2 regions of the Pectobacterium quasiaquaticum genome follow, and region 2 is predicted to be linked to the other one. Evidence: predicted binding sites of a transcription regulator. Region 2 holds the regulator's gene; the other holds the start of a gene.
The links. Region 2 encodes PhoB, which activates phosphate uptake and scavenging genes when phosphate is short. Its sites were predicted from a motif close to CTGTCATAAAACTGNCNNAT; they were not measured.
Positions count from the first base shown of each region.

Region 1: a site for PhoB is predicted at 1,774-1,793, ahead of pstS (phosphate ABC transporter substrate-binding protein PstS). Genes of this name have one in related genera too.

Region 1 covers NZ_CP065177.1:4,439,829-4,446,815, forward strand. Annotated here, with positions in the region: gene IG609_RS20280 (SDR family oxidoreductase) at 1-765, opposite strand, end outside; gene IG609_RS20285 (winged helix-turn-helix transcriptional regulator) at 853-1,257, shown strand; partial or broken gene IG609_RS20535 (DUF2314 domain-containing protein) at 1,281-1,505, shown strand; gene pstS (phosphate ABC transporter substrate-binding protein PstS) at 1,916-2,956, shown strand; gene pstC (phosphate ABC transporter permease PstC) at 3,119-4,078, shown strand; gene pstA (phosphate ABC transporter permease PstA) at 4,078-4,965, shown strand; gene pstB (phosphate ABC transporter ATP-binding protein PstB) at 5,052-5,825, shown strand; gene phoU (phosphate signaling complex protein PhoU) at 5,839-6,570, shown strand; gene IG609_RS20320 (helix-turn-helix domain-containing protein) at 6,615-6,987, opposite strand, start outside.
Region 2 covers NZ_CP065177.1:3,280,315-3,287,301, reverse strand. Annotated here, with positions in the region: gene IG609_RS15060 (AAA family ATPase) at 1-224, opposite strand, end outside; gene sbcD (exonuclease subunit SbcD) at 221-1,459, opposite strand; gene phoB (phosphate response regulator transcription factor PhoB) at 1,754-2,443, shown strand; gene phoR (phosphate regulon sensor histidine kinase PhoR) at 2,471-3,793, shown strand; gene IG609_RS15040 (PstS family phosphate ABC transporter substrate-binding protein) at 3,809-4,747, shown strand; gene IG609_RS15035 (cobalamin-independent methionine synthase II family protein) at 4,990-6,096, shown strand; gene brnQ (branched-chain amino acid transport system II carrier protein) at 6,569-6,987, shown strand, end outside.

The DNA of each region.
Region 1 (6,987 bases), 1.2 Mb from region 2:
ATTGATTGCAGAATCTTTGGTTAGCGCTTTTGCTTCGTAACCTGCAACAACGTCAGCCGCTACCGCCGCACCAAACAATACTGCCAAGCGCTCTCCAAATTCTTTCGGAGTCAAACTCGTATAACTGACTTCTCGCCCCAAATGATTAGTGAATGATTTCGCAAGTTCATCACCAGTAACAGCCGGTAACTGACCAATCTCAACGACGCCTGTGATCGCATCGCTCATCAAAAGTGCCGCTGCGACATCAGCAACATCCAGATGCGAACACCAGGAAACTGGGTAATCTGCTCGTAGTGGATAAGGGAGAACGCCTTCAGTTTTCACTGCCTCAATCACTATCGGCAACAGCAAATTTTCGAGATATAAACGTGGCGCAATTATCGCGCTAGAGACGCCTGTTGCTTCAACTCCACGGATCAATTCGGCTAACGCACTTTTATCCTCTGAATAACCCAATGCCCATCCGCTAGTAGAAATTACCACCCGTTTGGGGCGGGCAAGCCCAACTGCCTCTGCGATATTTTGTGCATATTGCAGGCGCAGGCTTTCAGGCCCTAATGGCAAATGGATAAAAACGCCTTTCGCACCCAAGTACGCCGCAACTAAGGATTGAACGGACGTGAGATCCACCGCTATGGCTGAACCCGATTCAAGATTTTGTGGATGCCTTATCGCAGCCGTTACATTTTTCCCTTCAGTCACCAACTTTCTAAACAGGGGGGATCCTTGTGCGCCAGTTGCGCCGTGAACTACGTATGTCATAAACACCTCTATGGTTAAATAAACAGACTATTAATAGTGCTGTGTTAAGATAGGTTACGTCAAATGCACTATTAGAGATGTTTTGCCATGAATGAAAATAAAGTTCCCTGCTGTGGAGTCGCTCGGTTTTTAGTCCTTCTTGATGGACCATGGGCGACCTTAATTGTGCGGCAATTGCTCCTTGGCCCCCAGCGTTTCACGCAACTACGAGATGCCCTGCCAGGCATAAGTGCGCATACCCTGACTCATCGGCTGAAAAGATTTGAGGCGCACGGATTGGTCACTCGCACTGCCTATGCAGAAACACCGCCGCGCGTTGTTTACGAACTCACTCCGCTGGGAGAAGGTTTACGCGATGTGTTGGAGTCAATGAAAACCTGGGGCGACGCAGTGCCGAATGAAATAATTGTGGGGAATGTAAAATATAACGAGGCAAGCTTGGCCGACATTAGCATTAGCGTTCCTTTACCGGCGTTGAAGTCTCCTTCTTGAACAATCGTCTATAAACCGACGGTGAGGGAGAAGAGCGCGAGCACATGTGATTTATACCCGAAAAAATACATGACACCGTAGTGACGGGAACCTTAATCAATCATCCATTCTACGTTGAGGATATGCAGGAGGGTGGTGTGTATTCCGTTGATATATCGCGAGTCACCGACTGGGCGATTTATTATCAGGGTGATAGCTATAAGCCTGATACGATTTACAAATTACTTAGCCATAGCCAGACTCACTAACCGATCTACCCGTCATACTTCAAGCTGCATGTGCGTTGGCTTCTCTTACTCACCCCAGTCACTTACTTGTGTATGCTCCTGGGGATTAATGAGCTTCATAAATGAAGCTCACCCTTCGGGCCAGCGCTAGCGCTGTTCAAATCGGTTAGAACCGATTTGTCATGCGGTTGCCGCCTTCCTGCCACTCGAATTATTTAGGGTATATACTCCACCAGTCAGAACGCCTGTTCTGGCTGGTGATGGCTGAATTTTCCTGCACTCTGCGCTATTGTCATAAAACTGTCATATTGCGTACATTTTACTGTCACCAAATTGTCCTATTTTTCCTCCTGCGAACTACATTCTGATTTGATAACTCTGATAGATAACGACGTTACGTCGACACGTTTGAGTATCCCACAGGAGGGATTATGAAACTGATGCGTACCACTCTTGCCAGTGTTGTTGCGGCAACCTTTTCTCTGACGGCATTTTCTGCTTTAGCTGCTGCTAACCTCACCGGTGCCGGTGCGACATTCCCTGCGCCTGTTTATGCCAAATGGGCTGACTCCTATCAAAAAGAAACGGGTAATAAAGTTAACTATCAAGGCATCGGTTCTTCTGGCGGTGTAAAACAGATTATCGCTAAAACGGTCGACTTTGGTGCTTCTGACGCGCCTCTGGCTGACGACAAATTAACACAGGATGGTTTATTCCAGTTCCCAACCATTATCGGTGGTGTGGTGTTGGCAGTGAACGTTCCTGGTATCAAATCTGGCGAATTGACGCTGGATGGTAAAACGCTGGGTGACATTTACCTAGGTAACATCAAAAAATGGAACGACCCAGCAATCACTAAACTGAACCCGAATGCCAAACTGCCGGATCAGGACATTGCTGTGGTTCGTCGTGCTGACGGTTCTGGTACGTCTTTCGTATTCACTAGCTACCTGGCAAAAGTGAACCCAGAGTGGAAAGAGAAGATTGGTGCAGGTTCTACCGTGAACTGGCCGATCGGCCTGGGCGGTAAAGGTAATGATGGTATCGCGGCCTTCGTACAGCGTCTGCCTGGTTCTATCGGTTACGTAGAATACGCGTATGCGAAGCAGAACAACCTGACTTACACCAAACTGATTTCTGCCGATGGCAAATCGGTTAGCCCGACTGGCGCAAGCTTCAGCAACGCAGCCAAAGAGATCGACTGGAGCAAGTCTTTCGCTCAAGACCTGACTAACCAGAAAGGCGCTGACGCATGGCCGATCACCTCAACCACGTTCATCCTGGTTCACACCAAACAGGAAAAACCTGAGCAGGGCGCTGAAGTGTTGAAATTCTTCGACTGGGCGTTCAAGAAAGGCGGTGAGCAAGCCGAAGCGCTGGATTACGCCACGCTGCCAAAAGAAGTGGTTGAGCAAATCCGTGCAGCCTGGAAAACTCAGGTAAAAGACAGCAGCGGCAAAGCACTGTACTAATTAGTGTATCGACACGTCGTGTTGATAACCAGAGCATGATGAGGTTGTCAGGTTCTGGGAAATACGTAGTGGAATAACAAGTCGTATCGGGGCGGAGAGGTGATAGCAACCTCTCTGCCTTCAACAGTTTATCAAATGTAGTTAAAACGAGAAGAGAGACGTATGGCGGAGTACAAGCCAACTATCAAAGCCCCGGGAAAGTATGGCGATATCCTCTTCAGCACGCTGGTAAAACTGGCGGCGCTGGTCACGCTACTGCTATTGGGTGGCATCATTGTTTCCCTGATGGTGGCGTCCTGGCCCAGCATCGAGAAGTTCGGTTTTGCCTTCTTGTGGACGAAAGAGTGGGACGCGCCCGCAGAACAGTTTGGTGCACTGGTTCCGATTTACGGTACTGTCGTGACCTCACTGATTGCATTGATTATTGCAATCCCGATTAGCTTTGGGATTGCGCTATTTCTAACCGAATTGGCACCAACCTGGTTGAAGCGTCCGCTTGGCGTGGCGATTGAATTGCTGGCGGCCATTCCGAGTATCGTTTACGGCATGTGGGGGCTGTTTATTTTTGCTCCCCTGTTTGCCAAATACTTCCAACAACCGATAGGCAACGTCCTGTCCGGTATTCCTATTGTTGGCTCGCTGTTCTCCGGCCCAGCATTCGGGATTGGTATTCTGGCGGCTGGCGTCATTCTGGCCATCATGATTATCCCGTACATTGCGGCGGTGATGCGTGATGTGTTTGAGCAAACGCCGGTGATGATGAAAGAGTCTGCCTACGGTATTGGCTGTACAACGTGGGAAGTCATCTGGCGCATTGTGCTGCCTTATACCAAAAACGGCGTGATCGGCGGGGTGATGTTGGGACTGGGGCGTGCCCTGGGGGAAACCATGGCGGTGACCTTTATCATCGGTAACACCTACCAGCTCGACAGCGCGTCGTTGTATATGCCAGGCAATAGTATTACCTCTGCGCTGGCGAACGAATTCGCCGAAGCCGAATCCGGACTGCACACGGCGGCGCTGATGGAGTTAGGGCTGATTCTGTTTGTGATTACCTTTATTGTTCTGGCATGTTCAAAGCTGATGGTTATGCGTCTGGCTAAAAATGAGGGGACGCGCTAATGGCTATATTAGGCATAGAGCAAGACGCTGCACTGGAGCGTTCGCGGCGTAAAATGCAGGCCTGGCGCCGCCAGAAAAACCGCATTGCGCTGTTTTTATCCATGTCCACGATGGTGTTTGGCCTGTTCTGGCTGGTCTGGATCCTGTTTTCGACCGTGACCCGAGGCGTGGATGGCATGTCTCTGGCGCTGTTTACCGAAATGACGCCGCCGCCGAATACAGCGGGTGGCGGGTTGGCGAATGCTATCGTCGGGAGTGGATTGCTGATCCTGTGGGCGACGCTGCTGGGGACGCCGCTGGGGATTATGGCGGGTATCTATCTGGCGGAATACGGTCGTAAATCCTGGATCGCCGAAGTGATTCGTTTCATCAACGACATTTTGCTGTCAGCACCGTCGATTGTGGTGGGGCTGTTTGTCTACACGCTGGTGGTGGCAAAAATGCAGCACTTCTCCGGCTGGGCAGGCGTAATTGCGCTGGCGTTGTTGCAGGTGCCGATTGTGATTCGTACCACCGAGAACATGCTTAAACTGGTACCGGATAGCCTGCGCGAAGCGGCTTATGCACTGGGTACGCCGAAATGGAAAATGATTTCTGCGATTACGCTGAAGGCATCGGTATCGGGCATTATCACTGGGGTATTGCTGGCCATCGCACGTATCGCTGGGGAAACCGCACCGTTGCTGTTTACGTCTCTGTCGAATCAGTTCTGGAGCACGGATATGATGCATCCGATTGCTAACCTGCCGGTCACCATATTTAAGTTTGCCATGAGCCCGTTTGTGGAGTGGCAACAGCTGGCCTGGGCAGGGGTACTGCTGATTACGATGTGCGTGCTGCTGCTGAATATTCTGGCGCGCGTTATTTTCTCTGCCAAGAAGCACTAATTCGCTAAGAAAGCGTCGTTTTCTGAGAAACATTAAATAAATTCAAGGTGCTGCCTGGCAGCGCCAGGAAAAAGAGAGAAGTCTTGATGAGTATGGCTACTGAGACATCCAACAAAATCCAGGTACGCGATCTGAATTTCTATTACGGAAAATTCCATGCGTTGAAAAACATTACGCTGGATATTGCCGCGAATCAGGTTACCGCGTTTATCGGCCCATCCGGCTGTGGTAAATCCACGCTGCTGCGTACGCTGAACAAAATGTACCAGCTCTATCCTGAGCAGCGCGCCGAAGGCGATATCCTGCTGGATGGCAATAACATCCTGACGGATAAGCAAGATATCGCGCTGCTGCGTGCCAAAGTCGGCATGGTGTTCCAGAAGCCGACGCCGTTCCCGATGTCCATTTACGATAACATCGCGTTTGGTGTACGTCTGTTTGAAAAGCTGTCTCGTGCCGATATGGATGAACGCGTTCAGTGGGCGCTGACCAAGGCCGCGCTGTGGCAAGAGACGAAAGATAAGCTGCACCAGAGTGGATATAGCCTGTCTGGTGGTCAACAGCAGCGTTTATGTATTGCGCGTGGTATCGCGATTCGCCCAGATGTCTTGCTGTTGGATGAACCTTGTTCTGCGCTTGACCCGATTTCTACTGGCCGCATTGAAGAACTGATCTCCGAGCTGAAAAAAGACTACACCGTGGTCATCGTGACGCACAACATGCAGCAGGCAGCGCGTTGTTCAGATCATACGGCGTTCATGTATTTGGGTGAGCTGATTGAGTTCAGCGATACTGATACCCTGTTTACTGCCCCAAGGCAGAAACAGACTGAAGATTACATCACCGGCCGTTACGGTTGATTAGGGAAGCATCATGGATAATCTGAATCTGAACAAACACATTTCCGGTCAGTTTAACGCCGAACTGGAACACATCCGCACGCAGGTCCTGACCATGGGCGGGCTGGTGGAGCAACAACTGAGTGACGCGATTACCGCGATGCATAATCAGGACGCGAATCTGGCTCAGCAGGTGATTGAAGGCGACGCCAAAGTTAACATGATGGAAGTGGCGATTGATGAAGCCTGCGTGCGCATTATTGCGAAGCGCCAGCCTACCGCCAGCGATCTGCGTCTGGTGATGGCGATCATCAAAACCATCTCCGAGCTGGAACGTATCGGTGACGTGGCTGATAAAATCTGTCGCACCGCGCTGGAGAAATTCTCTCATCAGCATCAGCCGTTGCTGGTGAGTCTGGAGTCATTAGGGCGCCACACCGTGCAGATGCTACATGACGTGCTGGATGCGTTTGCCCGCATGGATCTGGACGAAGCGATTCGTATTTATCGCGAAGACAAAAAAGTGGATAAAGAGTACGAAGGGATTGTGCGTCAACTGATGACCCACATGATGGAAGATCCTCGCACTATCCCAAGCGTACTGACCGCACTGTTCTGCGCCCGTTCTATCGAGCGTATCGGTGACCGTTGCCAGAATATCTGCGAATTTATCTTCTACTTCGTCAAAGGTCAGGATTTCCGTCACCTGGGTGGCGATGCGCTGGAAAAGCTGCTGGCGCAGAAAGATAAGAAAGAAGAAGAGTAAGCCAGTTTTTGTGCTTATCGTGATAACGCCCTGCTTGCAGGGCGTTATTTTTTATCAGGATAGTGAATCAAATCGTTGAAGCGCGCCGTGGTATCGGCAGGGTTGTGGTAGCGGTGTTCTCTGTCGGCGGCAAAGCGTAGAGCATCTCCGGCGGACAGCAAATGCGTCTGTCCATCAACGGTCATCTCCAACTGTCCCTCCAGCACAATAATATGCTCGATCACCCCGTTATCATGCGCCGATGAGGTGCTGCTGGCACCCGCCGTCAGCTCAATAACCAACATATCAAAACGCAGTTTTTCGTCGAAGGGGAAGAGGGGAACCACGTGCATTCCCGCCTCATCCTCCCTGAATGCCGATCCCGCACCTGAGCGATAGGTCACGTCTTCATCTACGAGCGTCGGTTCAATAAAGGTA
Region 2 (6,987 bases):
TTACGCGTCATCAGGTCATTCTGGCTGGCGGAAAGCAGCCCAAGCCGTGGCGTTTCGTGGTACAGCGCCAGACAGATCGCATCCAGCAGCGTGGTTTTCCCCGCGCCGGTCGGGCCGGTAATGGCAAATAAGCCGTTACTGGAAAAGGGCTCTTGCGTGAAATCGATCTTCCATTCGCCTTTCAACGCGTTGAGGTTTTTTAAGCGCAGACTGAGAATTTTCATTTGGCCGTCTCGCTATTTTCCAGTTCGTCAATAACCTGATTAAACAGCGTGCGAACACGCTGTTGGCGGCTGTCTTCCATGTCTGTCTCCGTTACCAGACGACGCTCAAAAACGTCATGTACGCTCAGTTCGTTCAGCGTTTCCTTGTCCTGTCGGGTAATCGCCTGCAGGCGTTGTTCACGCGTGCGGCGCAGCAGCAGCACTTCTACGGGCAGGTTCTCGGTCATCGCCTGAATGCGTTTTTGCATGTCGCTCAGATAATCCTGCGTGTTGATTTCAATATCCAACCACACGGGTTTATCGCCCTGATAATTCTTGAAGGTGGCCAGCTGTTGTTCAATATCGCTCAGGCTACCTTTAATCAATTGCATCGGCTGAGTCATGGGAATTGACAGGATGTCTATCTGCGGAGGCGTTTGCGGTAACGCGTCAGGTGCAAAGCTCACCAGACAGACCGATTTCTCGCTGTTTAGCTCATCAAAACTCAACGGGATGGGCGAACCGCTGTAGCGAATATGCTCGCTTTGGGTCACGCGCTGCGGGCGGTGAATATGGCCGAGCGCGATATAATCCGCAGGCGGAAAAGCCTGAGCAGGGAAGGCATCGAGCGTACCAATATAGATATCGCGTACGGATTCTGAGGGGGTTGCGCCAATCGTCGTCAGATGTCCGGTTGCGATAATCGGCAGCGGCAGGCCAAGCTCGTCGCGCTTTTGGCAAGCCAGTTGATAACATTGCTGGTAGTGCGCGGTAATCGCTTCCTGTAGTGCCAGCTGTTTTTCATCCCCGGATTGCCCGGCTTTGCTGGTCAACACATCACGCGGACGTAAAAAAGGAATCGCGCAGAGCAGGGCTCTGGGCTGTCTTTGACGGTTTTCTAGCAGGAGCACCTGTTGGGCCGGATCGTCGCTGGCGCAGGCAATCACTTGCGTGTTCAGGCAGGCCAGCAGTTCGCGAGATTCATTTAGCATCGCGACAGAATCGTGGTTACCGCCGAGAACAATGAGCTGGCAGCCTGTGCGCTGTAGCGCGACCACGAAGCTATAATACATTTCCCGCGCATAGCTGGGAGGAGAGCCGTTATCAAAAATATCGCCAGCAACGATAATGGCATCGACCTGGTGTTGTTCCACCTGAACGATAAGCCAGTTTAGAAAAGCCTGATGCTCAGCAGCGCGGCTTTTGGTATAAAAATATTGCCCTAAATGCCAATCGGCAGTATGGATAATGCGCATCGTGCTCTCTCGATATTCATGCCGCGTGGCGGTGGATGACGTTGTCATTATTTATTATGTGAAAGGGTGTGTCGTCGCCATGGTGCTTTGTCATCGTAATGCCATGATTATATATAGCAGGGATGGCGGCTGTCGCGGTGGAATCAGGCTTTTGGAAAGCGGCTCGAAAAATCGGATGTACGCGTTGTAACAATCGTGCAGAGAGGCCCGTGTGCTTTTCATAAATCTGTCATAAAACTGACGCATAATGCCTCCGCTTGCTAACAGCGACGATGATTAACGACAGGATTAACAATGGCAAAACGCATATTAGTCGTGGAAGATGAAGCACCAATTCGTGAAATGGTCTGCTTTGTACTGGAACAAAATGGTTATCAACCCGTTGAAGCTGAAGACTATGACAGCGCGGTGACGCAACTGTCGGAGCCATTCCCGGAACTGGTGTTATTGGACTGGATGCTGCCAGGCGGGTCGGGCCTGCAATTCATCAAGCATATGAAGCGCGAGGCGCTGACGCGTGATATTCCGGTGATGATGTTGACCGCGCGTGGCGAAGAAGAAGACCGCGTGCGCGGGCTTGAAGTGGGGGCGGATGATTACATTACCAAACCGTTTTCACCCAAAGAATTGGTGGCGCGTATCAAAGCCGTCATGCGCCGAATTTCACCGATGGCGGTGGAAGAAGTGATTGAAATGCGTGGCCTGAACCTCGATCCTTCCTCACATCGCGTGACGACCGAGGAGCACGCGTTGGACATGGGGCCGACGGAATTTAAACTGCTGCATTTCTTTATGACGCATCCTGAACGTGTTTATAGCCGGGAACAGTTGCTGAATCACGTTTGGGGCACTAACGTTTATGTTGAGGATCGTACTGTCGACGTTCATATTCGTCGCCTGCGTAAAGCGCTGGAAACCAGCGGACATGACAAAATGGTGCAAACCGTTCGGGGAACGGGCTACCGTTTTTCAACGCGTTACTGAGGTGATCGTAACCGGAGACACATTAACGTGCTAGAACGTTTATCCTGGAAAAGGCTGGCATTGGAGCTAGCTTTTTTTTGTTTGCCCGCTTTACTGCTGGGGCTGATTTTTGGCTATCTGCCCTGGTTTCTGCTGGTCGCCGTATTAGGCTTACTGTGCTGGAATTTTTATAACCAGCTAAAACTCTCTTATTGGCTGTGGGTTGACCGCAGCATGACGCCGCCGCCCGGCCGCTGGAGCTGGGAACCGCTGTTTTACGGTCTCTATCAGATGCAGTTGCGTAATCGACGCCGACGCCGTGAGCTGGCGCTCCTTATCAAACGGTTTCGCAGCGGTGCCGAATCCTTACCTGATGCCGTGGTGATCACCACCGAAGAAGGAACGATCTTCTGGTGTAATCATCTGGCGCAGCACCTGCTGAGTTTTCGTTGGCCGGAAGATAACGGTCAGAATATCCTCAACTTATTGCGCTATCCCGAATTCACGAATTACATGAAAGGACAGGATTTTAGCCGTCCTCTCACGCTGCAGTTGAATAATTCCCACCATGTTGAATTCCGCGTGATGCCCTATTCCGAAGGCCAGCTATTGATGGTGGCGCGTGATATTACGCAAATGCACCAGCTTGAAGGAGCCAGACGTAACTTTTTTGCCAACGTGAGCCATGAACTGCGTACGCCGCTGACGGTGTTGCAGGGCTATCTGGAAATGATGCAGGAAGAAACGCTGGATGCGGCGCTACGCGGAAAAGCGTTGAATACCATGCAGGAGCAGACCCGACGCATGGACGGGCTGGTCAAACAGTTGCTGACCCTGTCCCGTATTGAGGCGGCAACGGCCATCGATCTGAATGAAAAGGTCGATATTCCGTTGATGCTGCGCGTATTGCAGCGTGAAGCGCAGACGCTGAGTCAGGGGCGTCATGAGATCGTCTTTCGTGTGAACGAAAGCCTCCGCGTGTTTGGTAATGAAGAACAGCTGCGCAGTGCGGTATCCAATCTGGTGTATAACGCGGTCAACCATACGCCAGCGGGAACGCGTATCGAAGTTTGTTGGCAGAAGATCCCACAGGGCGCGCAATTTCAGGTCAGCGATAACGGGCCTGGCATTGCGGCCGAGCACTTGCCGCGCCTGACGGAACGCTTTTATCGGGTGGATAAGGCGCGCTCACGACAAACGGGCGGCAGCGGGCTGGGGCTGGCGATTGTGAAGCATGCGCTTAGCCATCATGATTCGCGTCTGGAGATCATGAGTGAGGATGGTCTGGGCTCACGTTTTGTCTTTACGTTGCCGAATCGGTTGATTGTCCCTGCCTCTCTGGCTGAAAATACGGTGAAACCTTCAGCCTGACGGAAAACGCTATCTATGACATCCGCCACTCGTATTGCGGGCGCTTTTTTACTGCTGCTCAGCGCGTTGTGTTCCGCACAGCCTCGTCAGATGCTGGCGGGTAATCTCTCCAGTGCGGGGTCGGATACGCTGGCTAACCTGATGGCCTTTTGGGCGACGGATTTCAGCCAGCATTACCCGAACGTGAATTTACAGATTCAGGCCGCCGGTTCGTCCTCTGCGCCGACGTCTCTGGCATCCGGTGCCGCGCAGCTTGGGCCGATGAGCAGGGCGATGAAGGCCAGCGAAATTGAGGCGTTCGTCCAGCATTATGGTTACCCGCCGCTGGCGGTGCCGGTGGCACTGGATGCGCTGGTCGTGTTGGTCAATCAGGATAACCCGCTGTCTGGGCTGAACTTGTCGCAGTTGGACGCCATCTTTTCAATTACGCAGCGCTGCGGTAACCACCAGCCGATAAAACAGTGGGGTGATGTCGGCCTGCACGGCAGTTGGGAAAAGCGCACGCTACTGCGCTATGGGCGAAACTCTGCGTCGGGAACCTATGGGTTCTTTAAGCAAAAGTCGCTATGCCGTGGCGATTTCCTTCCTCAAGTTAATGAGTTGCCGGGTTCGGCGTCTGTCGTACAAGCGGTTGCAGCGTCAACCGATGCCATCGGCTATGCCAGCGTGGGGTTTCGTACCAGCGGTGTGAGAATGCTGCCGTTAGCCGCACAGGGCACCGACTACATCTACCCCTCGACTGAAAATATCCGCAGCGGTTTGTATCCCTACACCCGCTATCTCTATATCTATGTAAACAAAGCGCCCAGCCAACCGCTGGAAGCGCTGACGGCGGCATTTTTAGATCGTGTGCTGTCCGAAACGGGGCAGTCGCTGGTGAATCAGGATGGTTATTTACCGCTGCCGGAAGACACGCGTCGTCAGGCGCGTCAGCAGATTGGCCTGCCGCAATAATTCCCCTTTCCACTACGAATTTGTGATGTTTTCACGTCATGTGAACTTTCTTCATGTGACGTGAAAATTCTTCTATTGCCCTGTGATTCGCCACGTGACAGGATAGTTTTAAATTTAGACGTCCAGATGGCTAAATAAGATTAAATGTAACTATCCCTCTGGGCAAATATTTCATATTGAAACTATCTGTCAGTACACTTCTTTCCCGAAGAGCGGTGCTGGCAACATGTCAGGAGCGACATATGGCGAATACCTTATCCCCTTTCCGTGCCGATACCGTCGGCAGTTTCTTGCGTCCAGCAGCGATTAAGGAAGCACGTCTTCAGCATCAGGCGGGCGAGATTGATGATGCTGCGCTGCGTAGCATTGAAGATCGTGAGATTCTGCGAGTAGTAGAAAAGCAGCGTGAAGCGGGCCTGCAGGTTGTGACGGATGGTGAACTACGTCGTGCCTGGTGGCATTTCGACTTCTTTGCCGATTTGAACGGTGTGGAGCGCTACGAAGCCGATCACGGTATTCAATTCAACGGTATTCAGACCAAATCCCATGCGATTCGCGTCGTGGATAAAGTGAGTTTCAATCCCCAGCATCCGATGCTCGATCATTTCCGTTATCTGAACAGCATTTCTGGCGATGCTGTCGCTAAAATGACGATTCCAAGCCCTAGCGTGATGCATTTCCGCGGCGGCCGCAAAGCGATTGATGCGACGGTTTATCCGGATCTGGCGGACTATTTCGACGATTTGGCACAAACCTGGCGCGATGCGATTCACGCATTTTATGACGCAGGCTGTCGCTTCCTGCAACTGGATGACACCGTATGGGCCTACCTGTGCTCTGACGATCAAAAACGCCAGATCCGTGAACGTGGCGAAGATCCGGCACAGCTGGCGCGGACCTATGCTGATGTGCTGAATAAAGCGCTGGCTGATAAGCCTGCGGATCTGGTTATCGGTTTACATGTCTGTCGCGGTAATTTCCGCTCAACCTGGATTTCTGAAGGCGGGTATGAGCCTGTGGCAGAAATTCTGTTTGGCGAAGTGAATGTTGATGCGTTCTTCCTGGAATATGATACCGAGAGAGCCGGTGGATTTGAGCCGCTGCGTTTTGTGAAGCCAGGCCATCAGCAGGTGGTGCTGGGGCTGATCACGACGAAGAACGGTGAGCTGGAAGAGGCAGAAGTCGTGCAGGCGCGCATCGCGGAAGCGGCAAAATATGTCGATCTCAGCCAGATTTGCCTGAGCCCGCAGTGTGGCTTTGCTTCAACGGAAGAGGGCAATAGCCTGACGGAAGAGCAGCAGTGGAATAAGCTGAAGCTTGTCGTGGATATCGCCAATCGCGTGTGGTGACAACTAGAGATCACCGTATCACTGTAATGGATAAACAAAAGCCGGATCATTTGATCCGGCTTTTTTGTGCTCATTCTTCTGCTCCCTACCCGCGACGTTCTGTGAAATAGGTTTTTTATGATCGAACAACGCATTTTATGACGGTTTTTGTCAGTTTTATTGCATTGAAATATCGATAAATGCGCAAATCATGTGTTATGCAAATAAGGATAAACCAATTTATATTCTTATTTTTTGGCATAATTAGGCTTGATGCTCTGGTTTTTGGATCTCTGCTTGTCTTTTTACGCTATAAACGTTTTACTTAGCACCCAATATGGCTGTGCAAAAAATAACTCCTCTATGCTCGCCATCTTTCGCGTCGTCAGAGCGTTGGCTCATTCTTCGGGTTACCCGTTTGCGAATGTTTTCTGGCGGCGATAAACGACACCGTTTTCTTTTATCGATTTGATACAGGCAACACGACATAACTATGAGTCATCGTTTAACTTCCAAAGATATCGTGGCATTAGGTTTTATGACCTTTGCTTTGTTCGTGGGGGCAGGAAATATTATTTTCCCGCCGATGGTGGGATTGCAGGCGGGAGAGCAGGTTTGGACTGCAGCGCTCGGCTTTCTGCTGACGGCAGTTGGCCTACCGGTGTTGACTGTGATCGCATTGGCACGGGTTGGCGGTGGCGTTGACGCGCTGAGTTCGCCGATTGGTAAAAAGGCTGGTGTTGTTCTGGCTACCGTGTGCTATTTGGCCGTTGGGCCACTGTTCGCCACGCCGCGCACGGCAACCGTGTCGTTTGAAGTCGGCCTTGCTCCTTTGGTCGGCAACGGAGCCTCTCCGCTGCTGATTTATAGCCTGATTTATTTTGCTATTGTGATCGCGATTTCCCTGTATCC